DNA from 3 places in the Kluyvera sichuanensis genome. Region 1 is predicted to be linked to each of the others. Evidence: predicted binding sites of a transcription regulator. Region 1 holds the regulator's gene; each other region holds the start of a gene.
The links. Region 1 encodes CRP, which controls carbon source genes, mostly activating them, when cyclic AMP is high. Its sites were predicted from a motif close to ATGTGANNNNNNTCACAT; they were not measured.
Positions count from the first base shown of each region.

Region 1 (4,254 bases):
CGCGCCAGCGTGGTCATGGCATTAATGTGCTCGACGATAAACTGACTATGGGTGACCCACAGCTTCATATCTGCCAGATAACGCGAGTTGAAGCCCGGCTCCTGCATGGCCTGATTCAGCGTGTTGAAGAGCGTGTTGTGTGCCTGGTTGACGCGCATCCGCTGGTAGGCAAGCTTCGGTGCCTGCGGGTCGGGGCTTAAGATGAGACGAATGGCCTCCTGGTCTGCCTCCAGCGCCGCCTGAGCGTTTTGCCGCAGCTGGCCGCTTTGCCACTGTGGCCAGAGCCAGATCATGCCGCCAAAGGCAATCAGGCAGCCGATGATGGTGTCGATAAAGCGGGCGACGATGAACTGCTCGCCGTTCAGCGTCAGAATCTGCAGGGTATACACGGCAGTGATAGTAAAGCCAACGGTGGCCCAGCCGTAGTGGCGACGGATGATCAGGTAACTCCCCAGCGTGACGATAAGCATGCCTGTCAGCGCCAGCCCTTCCGGCGCATGGAAGTGCAGGACGACGGCGGCAATCACCAGCCCCGCCAGCGTGCCCGCCGCGCGGTGGAATATACGTACGCGGGTTGCGCCGTAGCCGTTCTGCGTGACCAGCAGCACCGTCATCAGGATCCAGTAAGGCTTCGGTAGGTGCAGCGCTGCGCCCATCAGGCTGGCGATGCTCAGCATCACGCTGAGCCGGGCGGCGTTGCGCAGGGCCGGGGATTTCAGCGACAGGTAGTTTTTAAGCGCCGGGAATAGCGGCAGGCGGCGCTGTTTATCGGCCATCAGGTCACGCGGGTAGAGCGGTCGCTGGGAGCGCAGCACGCGGGCGATACGGCTGAAGTGCCAGGCGCAGAACTGGCCGACCGGGTTATCCGGATGCTGGTCGGCAATTTTTTCCAGCGCGCCGATCTGCTTATCCATATTGAAGCGAGTCGGGTAGCGGTGATAGAGAATATCGTCTGCCAGTACCCTCAGGCGTGCCGCGACGGTCTGGGCGTTCCAGCGGATCACCGCTTCGGCGTGGCTGCGTTCAACCAGCTTTTGTACCTCTTCCGGTTGGTGCAGGCTGACGGAGATATGCTCCTGTAAATCGAGCCCCACCTGGAAGGCGCGCAGCAGGCGCTTGTAGTCGTTGTGCTGGTTAGCCGCAAGCATGTGCAACTGCTGATAGCATTGGGAAATCAGATCCACCACTTTCTGCTGGCGAGTCAGCAGCGGCGGCAGCGCGGTGCTCGGGTCGGTGTGCTGGGTCAGCAGGCTATATTTAGCCTCGCAGTATTCGGCAAGCTGGCGATAGAGCAGGCTCAGCGATTCCCGCAGCGGCTGTTCGCGCCACATCCAGAACCACCACCAGTTAAACAGCCCGTACCAGAGCGTGCCCAGCGCGTAGAGCAGCAATGGCTCCCAGATGGGCATATTACCCGCCAGGCTTAGGGTAAAGATGGAAGCAATCAGCGAGGCAGGCAGCAGCCGCCCGTGCAGCGCGCTGATTTCCGCCGTGACGCCCAGCAGCAGCGCCAGCCCGGTGAGAATCAACGGTAGGGAAATGTCGTGTTCCAGCAGCAGCTGTACGGCAAGGCTACAGCCAGCAAACAGGCAGCCGCCAATAATCAGGCGCTTAAAAAAGCGTTTATGCGGCGTGTCGAGGCCAGCGATATTGCAGCAGGCGGGCACTAAGGAGAACAGCAGACCTTGCTGGAGGTGGCCGAGAAGCAGCCCGATGGCAACCGGCAGGCATAACACCAGCGTTTGCCGCAGTGCATAGTTGACTTCCGGGTGGTAAATCAGCCTGCGCCACATAGGGGGAAAACAAAAATGGCGTATTGCTTTCACAATACGCCATTTTGGGCCGGATTAGCGGGTACCGTAAACGACAATGGTTTTGCCGTGCGCGGAGATCAGGTTCTGATCTTCCAGCATTTTCAGAATACGGCCCACGGTTTCACGGGAGCAGCCAACGATCTGACCGATTTCCTGACGGGTGATTTTAATCTGCATACCGTCTGGGTGGGTCATCGCATCAGGCTGTTTTGCCAGGTTCAGCAGGGTCTGTGCGATACGACCGGTAACGTCCAGGAAGGCCAGGTTACCGACTTTTTCGGAAGTGACCTGCAGACGACGCGCCATCTGAGAAGAGAGACGCATCAGAATGTCCGGGTTAACCTGGATCAGCTGACGGAATTTTTTATAAGAGATTTCAGCAACTTCACAAGCGGTTTTTGCTCGTACCCATGCGCTGCGTTCCTGGCCTTCTTCGAACAGACCCAGCTCGCCGATAAAATCGCCCTGGTTGAGGTAAGAGAGGATCATCTCTTTGCCTTCTTCGTCCTTGATGAGTACAGCCACGGAGCCTTTTACGATGTAATACAGCGTCTCTGCTTTTTCACCCTGGTGAATCAGCGTGCTCTTCGATGGGTACTTATGAATATGGCAATGAGACAAGAACCATTCGAGAGTAGGGTCTGTTTGCGGTTTGCCAAGCACCATGCGCGGTTATCCTCTGTTATAAGCTCTTCCCAGCGGCAAAAACATTGCAGCCACTGGTTGCAATAGTATCCTTCCCGTTACCTGGGAAGTCGGCTGTCGAATAGGGTCGCAGCCTGTAATGTGATGTCCTCTGCATACATGCAGTACGTTTATGTATTACCGTAGCATCCTGACTGTTTTAGCATAGCTTTTGCCGTGTGTCTCCTGGTGTCTCGCTTCAGCATGACGTCGATCGCCTTCCATTGCGAGAATTGTTATGTGCGCGTAATCTGAGAAGAAAATTGCAACCTGGGAGTTAAATATTATGCAAGCGCGTGTGAAATGGGTTGAGGGGTTAACCTTCCTCGGTGAGTCAGCTTCAGGCCACCAAATTTTGATGGACGGTAACTCTGGCGATAAAGCGCCAAGCCCGATGGAAGTGGTGCTGATGGCCGCCGGCGGTTGCAGCGCGATTGACGTGGTCTCCATCCTGCAAAAAGGTCGCAATGACGTGACCGACTGCGAAGTGAAGCTCACCTCCGAGCGTCGTGAAGAAGCCCCGCGTCTGTTTACGCACATCAACCTGCACTTTATCGTCACCGGTAAAGCGTTGAAGGATGCGGCGGTATCGCGTGCGGTCGATCTCTCTGCTGAGAAATACTGCTCGGTTGCGCTGATGCTCGAAAAAGCGGTGAACATCACTCACTCTTACGAAGTGATTGAAGGCTGATTACATGCCAGACGTAGCCCGGCCGAACGTAGTAACGCCGGGGCCATTCCCGGCGTCGGTGCTCGCGCGCCTCGTCCGGGCTACCTGGTCTTGATGCTAGTTCCGACCTTCCATCAGACGCTGCACCAGCGGCGTCATGATTAATTCCATCGCCAGCCCCATCTTCCCACCGGGAACGACCAGCGTATTCATATGCGAGATAAATGAACCCTGCAACATGGCCAGTAGCCACGGGTAGTCGATGTGGTCGAGATTACGGAAGTGAATCACCACGAAACTCTCGTCCAGCGACGGAATGCTTTTGGCCGCAAATGGGTTAGAGGTGTCGACCGTCGGCACGCGCTGGAAGTTGATATGAGTGCGGGAGAACTGCGGGGTAATGAAGTTGATGTAGTCTTCCATCGACCGCACCACCGAATCCATCACTGCCTCACGAGAGTGACCGCGCTCGCTGGTGTCGCGGATCATCTTCTGAATCCACTCCAGGTTAACAATCGGTACCACGCCGACCAACAGATCAACATGGCGAGCCACATCGTGCTGCGGGGTAACGACGCCACCGTGCAGTCCTTCATAGAACAGCACATCGGTCGGTTCCGGCAGCGGCTGCCACGGCGTAAACGTACCGGGCACCTGGTTCCACGGCACCGCCTCGTCGTAGGTATGCAGGTATTTACGCGATTTCCCTTGCCCGTTCAGGCCGTAGTCGCGAAAGGTCTGTTCCAGCAGGCCAAAGTCGTTGGCATCCGGGCCGAAGTAGCTGATATGGCGGCCAAGGTCACGGGCCTTGCGGATAGCCATATCCATTTCCGGACGGGTATAGCGGTGAAAGCTGTCGCCTTCGACTTCCGCCGCGCGCAGGTTGAGCTGAGCAAAGATTTTACGAAACGCGAGGCTGGTGGTGGTGGTTCCTGCTCCGCTGGAGCCGGTAACGGCAATGACCGGATGTTTGGCAGACATGCGAATAACTCCCTGAACAGACGACAACGGAAGCGGGTAAAACGCTCCCTATCGTTAGAGTATAGTTAACCGCGAAATTGGTTACGGGGCATGATGTTGACGGTC
Region 1 is NZ_CP162271.1:3,294,037-3,298,290, reverse strand. It holds gene AB2B48_RS15990 (YccS/YhfK family putative transporter) at 1-1,793, opposite strand, end outside; gene crp (cAMP-activated global transcriptional regulator CRP) at 1,848-2,480, opposite strand; gene AB2B48_RS15980 (OsmC family protein) at 2,785-3,189, shown strand; gene AB2B48_RS15975 (phosphoribulokinase) at 3,286-4,149, opposite strand; gene AB2B48_RS15970 (YheU family protein) at 4,215-4,254, opposite strand, start outside.

Region 2 (4,254 bases), 660 kb from region 1:
AAACGTCCAGTTTTAAAGCGGTTTCCTGCGAGCCTCCACGCAAAAAGAGAGAGATGAACCTGCAGAGTGCTATTTATATAATAAGTAATATTTCTCATATCATTTTCAAAAATTATTTAAACAGCAAGGAAAATATACAACGAAAGAGTAATAACAAATATATATATTACAAAAATATATTTATAATGTCATTGCCTGGCAACATAAATTACCATACCCTTAATAAGTATATTATCCCAGGCAACTACAGCAACGCCTAATAATATAAGAATAAATTTATTAGTTATTAATCCCTATGAGCAATACGACTATAGAACATAGATAGCAACCATAAACATGGAGAATATTATGGAATTTAGCACATGGATAAAAAAGAGAATTGCAGGTGAAAATATTAGCCTTGGCATTCCTAAGGAACAGCAAAACCTGAACGGCTTAATCCTTGAAGAGGCCATTGCTTTTCATATTGCATGGCGTGAACGCTGGATTACCGCCCTGCGAGAGCATCGGGAAGATGAGTTTGATGCTGCACAGGTCTCTAACGATGCGTTGTGCCAGGTTGGTGAATGGATATATAACGAAGGCAAGTCATTAGCTAAACATCCTGAATATGAACGCTTTCGTGAACTCCATGCACAGTTTCATCAATGTGCCGGTTCTATTGTATCGCTACATAAGAAAGGCCATTTTATGGAGGCGTTAGCGACTGTAAAGAATGAACTGATGCCATTGTCAGAAGAAGTGGGATTATCTCTGGGCGAGTTATTAGAAGCCTCACAACATTAAATTGCCGAATATAAAAAAGGCCTCGTATGAGGCCTTTATACTTGAGCATTCCTTTACAGCAGGCGGCGTGCCGCTTCCACCACGATTTTCACCGCGTGGCTTTCAGTCTGCTTCATCGTCTCAGCGTTCGGGATTTCCTGCTGGGTACGGTTAACGATAACGCCAGCAACCATCCCCGCACGCAGACCCTGGCTTGAGCACATGGTTAGCAGCGTCGCGGATTCCATCTCGTAGTTCATTACGCCCATTGACTGCCACTCTTCCATCGAGCCTTTGTAGTTTCTCACTACGCGGCCGGAGAAGGTGTCATAGCGTTCCTGACCCGGATAGAAGGTATCGGAAGAGGCGGTTACGCCGATGTGCGTGGTCGCACCTACGGCTTTCGCCGCTTCAACCAGCGCAGTCGTACACGCGAAGTCAGCGACTGCCGGGTATTCCATCGGCGCAAAGTGCAGGCTCGCCCCATCCAGACGGACGGAAGCGGTGGTCACCAGAACGTCACCGACGTTGATATGCGGCTGAATGGCGCCGGTGGTGCCTACGCGCAGGAAGGTGCGGATACCCAGTTGGGCCAGTTCTTCCACGGCGATAGAGGTGGATGGACCACCGATACCGGTAGAGCAAACGATCACTGACTTGCCATCAAGTTCGGCACGCCAGGAGGTAAATTCACGGTGAGATGCCAGTTTTACCGGCTTTTCCATTAGCGCGGCGATCTTTTCCACACGTTCCGGGTCACCTGGGACGATAGCGAGTGTAGCCCCTTGAAGGTCGCTTTTGGTGAGGCCGAGATGAAAAACATCAGACTTGGACATAAAGAACTCCTCTGTGGTTCAGTTTTGTCAGAAGAAGCAAAAATGTACTTTATAGAAGACCACAACATCTTTTCGTGACCACAATCACTAAGAATTAAAAATATTACATTAAATTCCACGCAATTAGTGATTCACATCACATTAACAAGTTATTGTTACTCCCTGCTGACCAAAAATACGCCGCATTCAGGCAATGTGATTTGGCTATGAGTTCATTAAAAGGGTACGGAGAATGCCATGACAACCAACAGACAACCTGGATTTGCCCCTGCGGCTTCACCTCACGCCTCAACCACCGTTCATACGCCCGAAGAGGCTATCTCAGCGGGAGAAACCTCTATTCCTTCACAGGGTGATACGCTGCCAGCGTACTACGCTCGCCCTAAGCATAGCGATGCGCCGCTGCCGGTAATCATCGTAGTGCAGGAGATTTTTGGTGTCCACGAACACATCCGCGATATTTGTCGTCGTCTGGCGTTAGAGGGCTATCTGGCTGTCGCACCAGAGCTCTACTTCCGTCAGGGCGACCCGAACGATTATGACGATGTCCCCTCGCTGTTTAGCGGCCTGGTGTCAAAAGTCCCCGACGCGCAGGTGCTGGCCGACCTCGATCACGTCGCCAACTGGGCGGCACGTAACGGCGGTGATGCCAGCCGTTTATTGATGACGGGCTTTTGCTGGGGTGGCCGCATTACCTGGCTATACGCCGCACATAACCCGCAGCTCAAAGCCGCCGTTGCCTGGTATGGCCGTCTGGTGGGTGACAAAACGCTGAAGATGCCGAAAAACCCGGTCGACATCGCGGTCGATCTTAGCGCCCCGGTGCTAGGTCTGTACGGTGGCCAGGACACGGGGATTCCGCTGGAGTCGGTTGAAACGATGCGCCACGCGCTACGAGCGGCCAATGCAAATGCCGAGATCGTGGTTTACCCGGAAGCCGGTCATGCGTTCAACGCCGATTACCGCCCGAGCTATCATGAAGAGTCAGCGAAAGATGGCTGGCAGCGTATGCTGGCGTGGTTTGCGCAGTACGGCGGGAAAAAAGGCTAGTTCCCTTAGTAAAGGAAAACGGAGGCGTTAGCCTCCGTTTGATTTTTTAAGCCTGACGCAGGTTCTGCGCCGCTTTGACCATGTTCGCCAGTGCAGCACGGGTTTCTGGCCAGCCACGCGTTTTCAGACCACAGTCCGGGTTAACCCACAGGCGCTCCGCCGGAATGCGCTGCTCGGCTTTCTTCAGCAGAGCCTCAATCCACTCCACGCTTGGTACGTTCGGCGAGTGAATGTCATAGACGCCCGGCCCGATTTCATTCGGGTAGTCGAACTCTTCGAACGACTCCAGCAGCTCCATATCGGAACGGGAGGTTTCGATAGTGATCACATCCGCATCCAGTGCCGCAATGGAATCCATGATGTCGTTGAACTCGCAGTAACACATGTGGGTGTGGATTTGGGTATCATCCTGCGCCACCGCGGCGTTAATACGGAAGGCTTCCACGCCCCACTCCAGGTAGGCGGCCCAATCGCTACGGCGCAGCGGTAGACCTTCACGCAGTGCTGGCTCATCGATCTGGATGATACCAATACCGGCCGCTTCCAGATCCGCCACTTCATCACGCAGCGCCAGCGCAATCTGCTTAGCGATGGTTTCACGGGTCACGTCTTCACGCGGGAAGGACCAGCAAAGAATCGTGACCGGACCGGTCAGCATCCCTTTCACCGGTTTGTCGGTCAGAGACTGGGCATACTTCGCCCACTCCACGGTGATCGCTTCCGGTCGGCTCACATCGCCGATGACAACGGGCGGCTTCACGCAGCGAGAACCGTAGCTCTGCACCCAGCCGTTCTGGGTAAAGACGAAACCATCGAGGTGTTCACCGAAGTATTCCACCATATCGTTACGCTCGGCTTCACCGTGCACCAGCACATCGAGCCCCAGACGCTCCTGTTCGACGATCGCCTGCTTAATGTGTTCGGCAATGCCGGTGCGGTAGTTATTCGCGTCCAGATTCCCCTTTTTGAAATCCAGACGCAGGCCGCGAATCTCGGTGGTTTGCGGGAAAGAGCCGATCGTTGTGGTCGGCCAGGCCGGAAGATTAAAGCGAGAACGCTGCGCTTCAGCGCGTACCGGGTAAGCACTAGCACGCTGGCTGTCTTTGGCGGTAATCGCCGCCAGACGCTGTTCCACTGCCGCATTGTGCACGCGGGTTGAGTGACGGCGAGCCTGAATCGGCGCGCTCCACTCGACCAGTGCCGCCGTGTTGCCGGTGTTCAGCGCATCACGAAGCAGCGCCAGCTCACCACATTTTTGTAAGGCGAAGGCAAACCAGCTCTTCACTTCTGCGTCCAGGCGGGTTTCGACGCTCAGATCGATAGGACTGTGCAGCAGCGAGCAGGAAGAGGCGACCCAGAGGTCACGTTTACCCACCAGCGCTTTAATCTGCGCATATTTTTCAGTAAGGTCGGCGCGCCAGACGTTGCGGCCGTTAACCAGGCCAGCGGAGAGCAGCCAGTCAGCGGGCAGGCGCTGATGCAGGGCTTCAACATCATCTTTACCGTGCACCAGGTCAACGTGTAGCCCTTGTACCGGCAGCGTAGTAATGGTTTCCAGATTCGGCGTCACGCCCTCGAAATAGGTGGTGAGCAGCAGTTTCAC
Region 2 is NZ_CP162271.1:3,955,181-3,959,434, reverse strand. It holds gene AB2B48_RS19035 (CZB domain-containing protein) at 349-786, shown strand; gene udp (uridine phosphorylase) at 840-1,601, opposite strand; gene AB2B48_RS19025 (dienelactone hydrolase family protein) at 1,839-2,651, shown strand; gene metE (5-methyltetrahydropteroyltriglutamate--homocysteine S-methyltransferase) at 2,698-4,254, opposite strand, start outside.
Region 2: udp (uridine phosphorylase) is a predicted target of CRP. The motif match lies at 1,726-1,743, and genes of this name have one in related genera.

Region 3 (4,254 bases), 2.0 Mb from region 1:
CCAAACAGCATACGGCCCTTCTCACCACCGGACAGTACTTTCGCCGGCTTCTTGATATCGTCCTGGCTGAACAGCAGACGGCCAAGGAAACCACGAACCACCTGCTCGTCGTCGCCTTCCTGTTTCCACTGGCTCATCCAGTCAAACACGGAGAGATCGTTATCGAAATCTTCGGCGTGATCCTGCGCGTAATAGCCAATGCTGGCGTTCTCGGACCATTTCACGGTACCGCTATCCGGTGCCAGTTCGCCAACCAGGGTTTTCAGCATGGTGGATTTACCGACGCCGTTGGCACCGATAATGGCGATCTTCTCGCCCACTTCCATCATCAGGTTGAAGTTTTTAAACAGCGGGCCGTTATCAAAACCTTTAGTCAGCGCTTCGACTTCCAGCGCGTTACGGAACAGTTTCTTCTCCTGTTCGAAACGGATGAACGGGTTCTGACGGCTGGAGGCCTTCACTTCGTCGAGCTTGATTTTGTCAATCTGACGGGCACGAGAGGTCGCCTGACGAGATTTAGAGGCGTTGGCGCTAAAGCGGCTAACGAACGACTGCAGGTCAGCAATCTGCGCTTTTTTCTTGGCGTTATCGGCCAGCAGACGTTCACGCGCCTGGGTCGCTGCGGTCATGTACTCGTCGTAGTTACCGGCGTATACGCGCAGTTCGCCGTAGTCGAGGTCAGCCATGTGGGTGCAGACCATGTTCAGGAAGTGACGGTCGTGCGAAATGATGATCATGGTGCTGTCGCGTTCGTTCAGCGTCTGCTCCAGCCAGCGGATGGTGTCGATGTCCAGGTTGTTCGTTGGTTCATCGAGCAGCAGGATGTCTGGGTTAGAGAACAGCGCCTGCGCCAGCAGCACACGCAGTTTCCAGCCCGGAGCCACTTCGCTCATCAGGCCGTAGTGCTGCTCCAGCGGAATGCCCACGCCCAGCAGCAGTTCGCCTGCGCGTGATTCCGCAGAGTAACCGTCCATTTCGCCGTAGAGCACTTCGAGGTCGGCCACTTTGTAGCCGTCTTCTTCGCTCATTTCCGCCAGACCATAGATGCGGTCGCGCTCTTGTTTCACTTCCCACAGCTCGCCGTGACCCATGATCACGGTATCGAGTACGGAGTACTCTTCGAAGGCGAACTGATCCTGACGCAGCTTACCGATGCGCTCGTTCGGATCGAGGGAAACGTTGCCCAGCGTCGGTTCTAAGTCGCCGCCGAGGATTTTCATAAAGGTAGATTTGCCGCTCCCGTTTGCGCCAATCAGGCCGTAACGGTTGCCGCCGCCAAATTTGACGGAGATATTTTCGAACAGCGGCTTACTGCCGAACTGCATGGTAACGTTGCTGGTAACTAACACGGGAGTATCCTGAAGAATGTGACAAACCGCCTATTCTGCCACAATTCCGAATAAAAAGCGCCCGCCTTCGCCAGTGACTAAACTGTAACTCAAGTGAAAAAAATGTGATTTCGTACACATCCGAATTCCCTGCGGGGAGGAATGCACATATAATGCGCTCCTACCAACAGTCTGAATTCTCAAACAACCGCTGTAATGGCACTGATACCTCGCACAACATGAACATGAAATTAACTACGCTTTTCGCTGCGGCGCTTGCTGTCGTAGGCTTCTGTAATTCGGCATCGGCGGTAACCTACCCGCTGCCAACCGATGGAAGCCGCATTGTCGGTCAGAATCAGGTAATCACCATTCCTGAAGACAATAAGCAACCGCTGGAATACTTCGCGGCCCAGTACCAGATGGGTCTGTCTAACATGCTGGAAGCTAACCCTGGCGTGGATACCTACCTGCCGAAAGGCGGTAGCGTGCTGAACATTCCTCAGCAGCTGATCCTGCCGGACACCGTGCATGAAGGTATCGTCATTAACAGTGCAGAAATGCGTCTGTACTACTATCCGAAGGGCACCAACACCGTGATCGTGCTGCCAATCGGTATCGGCCAGCTGGGCAAAGATACGCCTATCAACTGGACCACCAAGGTAGAACGTAAGAAAGCGGGCCCAACCTGGACCCCAACGGCGAAAATGCACGCTGAATATGCCGCAGCCGGTAACCCGCTGCCAGCCGTCGTTCCTGCTGGCCCGGATAACCCGATGGGTCTGTACGCGCTGTATATCGGCCGTCTGTACGCTATCCACGGTACCAACGCCAACTTCGGTATTGGCCTGCGCGTAAGCCACGGCTGCGTACGTCTGCGTAACGAAGACATCAAGTTCCTGTTCCAGAACGTGCCGGTCGGTACTCGCGTGCAGTTCATTGATGAGCCTGTAAAAGTGACCACCGAACCAGACGGCAGCCGCTTTATGGAAGTTCACAACCCACTGTCTACCACCGAAGCCCAGTTTGAAGGCGGCGAAACCGTTCCGGTTGTGCTGACCAAAGCCGTGCAGAGCGTGACCAGCCAGGCTGACGTTGACCAGAGCATCGTTGACCAGGCGGTTAAAAACCGTTCCGGTATGCCAGTTCGTCTGAACTAATTGCCTGACGACATAAAAATGGCGGGTTAATTACCCGCCATTTTTTTATCCGTTATTCACTATCACTATGCCGCCATGATCGTAGCGATAGTGGCAGTGCGCGTACTCCAGCGGCGTGCCGTCATCCAGGTAAATAACCTGCTCCACCTCCAGCACCGGGTCGCCGGGCTCACAGCTTAGGTGCTGCTGATCGAGCGTGTCGGGTTTAATTGCCCGCACCACCCGATACGATCCCATCATCTTCAAGCCCAGATTTTCCTGCACATAGCGAAACACCGAACTTTCAAGATGCGCTTTACTTAGCCCTGGCACCAGCGACACCGGCATCACGGTCATATCCAGCGACAGCGGCTCGCCGTTGAGCAGACGCAGACGGACAAAGTCATAGACCGGCGCATCGGCGTTAACCAGCAGCGAAGCCTGCTCTTTTTCCGTAGGAAAACGCAGTTCAAAGCGAATGACCTGGCTTTCCACGGTGCCAAGATGCTCCCAGGTTTCGGTGGCCCCGGAGTAGTCGGCGCCGGGAACGTCCCACTGTGAAAGCTGCAGGAAATTCTTACGCACAAACGTGCCCTGGCCCTGACGGGTATACACCAGCCCTTCGACGATCAGCTGGCGCATAGCCTGCTGAATGGTCATCCGGCTGGTACCGAACTCCGCCGCCAGTGCAAACTGGTCGGGCAATGGTTCAGAGGCGGAATACTGCCGACTGATAATCCGTTTTTTAATTTCCCGCGCTATCGCGATGTATTTCGCCGCCATGGCCCACTCCTGTTATTACATCTCTTCACCATTGCTATGAATCGCTTTTTTCAGCCATTCATAGCTTTTCTTCGGCACACGCTTCAGGTCTTTTAAATCGTGGTTTTCACGGTTGACGTAGACCACGCCGTAACGTTTACGCATATCTCCCTGCGAGCTCAGAATATCAATCAGCCCCCAGCCAAGATAGCCAATGACCTGCGCGCCATCTTCAAACATCGCCGCTTTCATGGCGTTGATATGGTCACGATGATAGGCAATACGATAGTCATCTTCGATGATATGTTCGCCGTCCCAGGATTCGATCACCCCAATGCCGTTCTCAATCGGGAATACCGGCAGACGCCAGTCATTGTAATAGCGCGTAATAATACTGCGAAAACCGAGCGGGTCTATCTGCCAGTTCCACTCCGTCGCTTTCAGGTGCGGGTTCGGCGTGTCGCCAAACAGCATATAATTGTTCACCGCCGTGCCTTCCGGAACAGCGTCGCTGTTGAGGGTGCGGCTGGCGTAGTAGCTGAAGGCCATGTAATCGTTTTTCATGGTCGCCAGCACCGCCAGGTCTTCCTCGCGATAGATGTCATCAAAGCCGGACTGCTTAACGAAGTGCATCACTTCCGGGCTGTAGCCCTCGCCCGCAAAGGCACGCAGCAGGTTCTGGTTGAAGAACTCATCCAGTTGTTGGGCGCAGAACACATCTCGCGGCTTACAGGTGGCCGGATAAACCTGAGCGTGCGCCAGCATGCCGCCCATCAGCTTGCCCGGTTTGGTCTCATGCAAGTAATTGGTGAGATGCGCGTGGGCCATCATCACGTGGTGCTGGATTTCATAAAGCTCGCGCAGGGTTTTGTCGCCGCGCATATAGCCGGAGATCAGGAACGTTTCCGGCATATGGTAGAGATTCTGCTCGTTAAAGGTCAGCCACCAGGTCACCTTATCACCGAAGCAGTCGATCACTTTTTTGCCGTAGCGGATAAACGCGTCCATCACGCGACGGTCGGTAA
Region 3 is NZ_CP162271.1:219,677-223,930, reverse strand. It holds gene AB2B48_RS01095 (ABC-F family ATPase) at 1-1,349, opposite strand, end outside; gene ldtB (L,D-transpeptidase) at 1,568-2,488, shown strand; gene AB2B48_RS01085 (GntR family transcriptional regulator) at 2,534-3,250, opposite strand; gene AB2B48_RS01080 (glycoside hydrolase family 1 protein) at 3,266-4,254, opposite strand, start outside.
Region 3: ldtB (L,D-transpeptidase) is a predicted target of CRP. The motif match lies at 1,452-1,469, and genes of this name have one in related genera.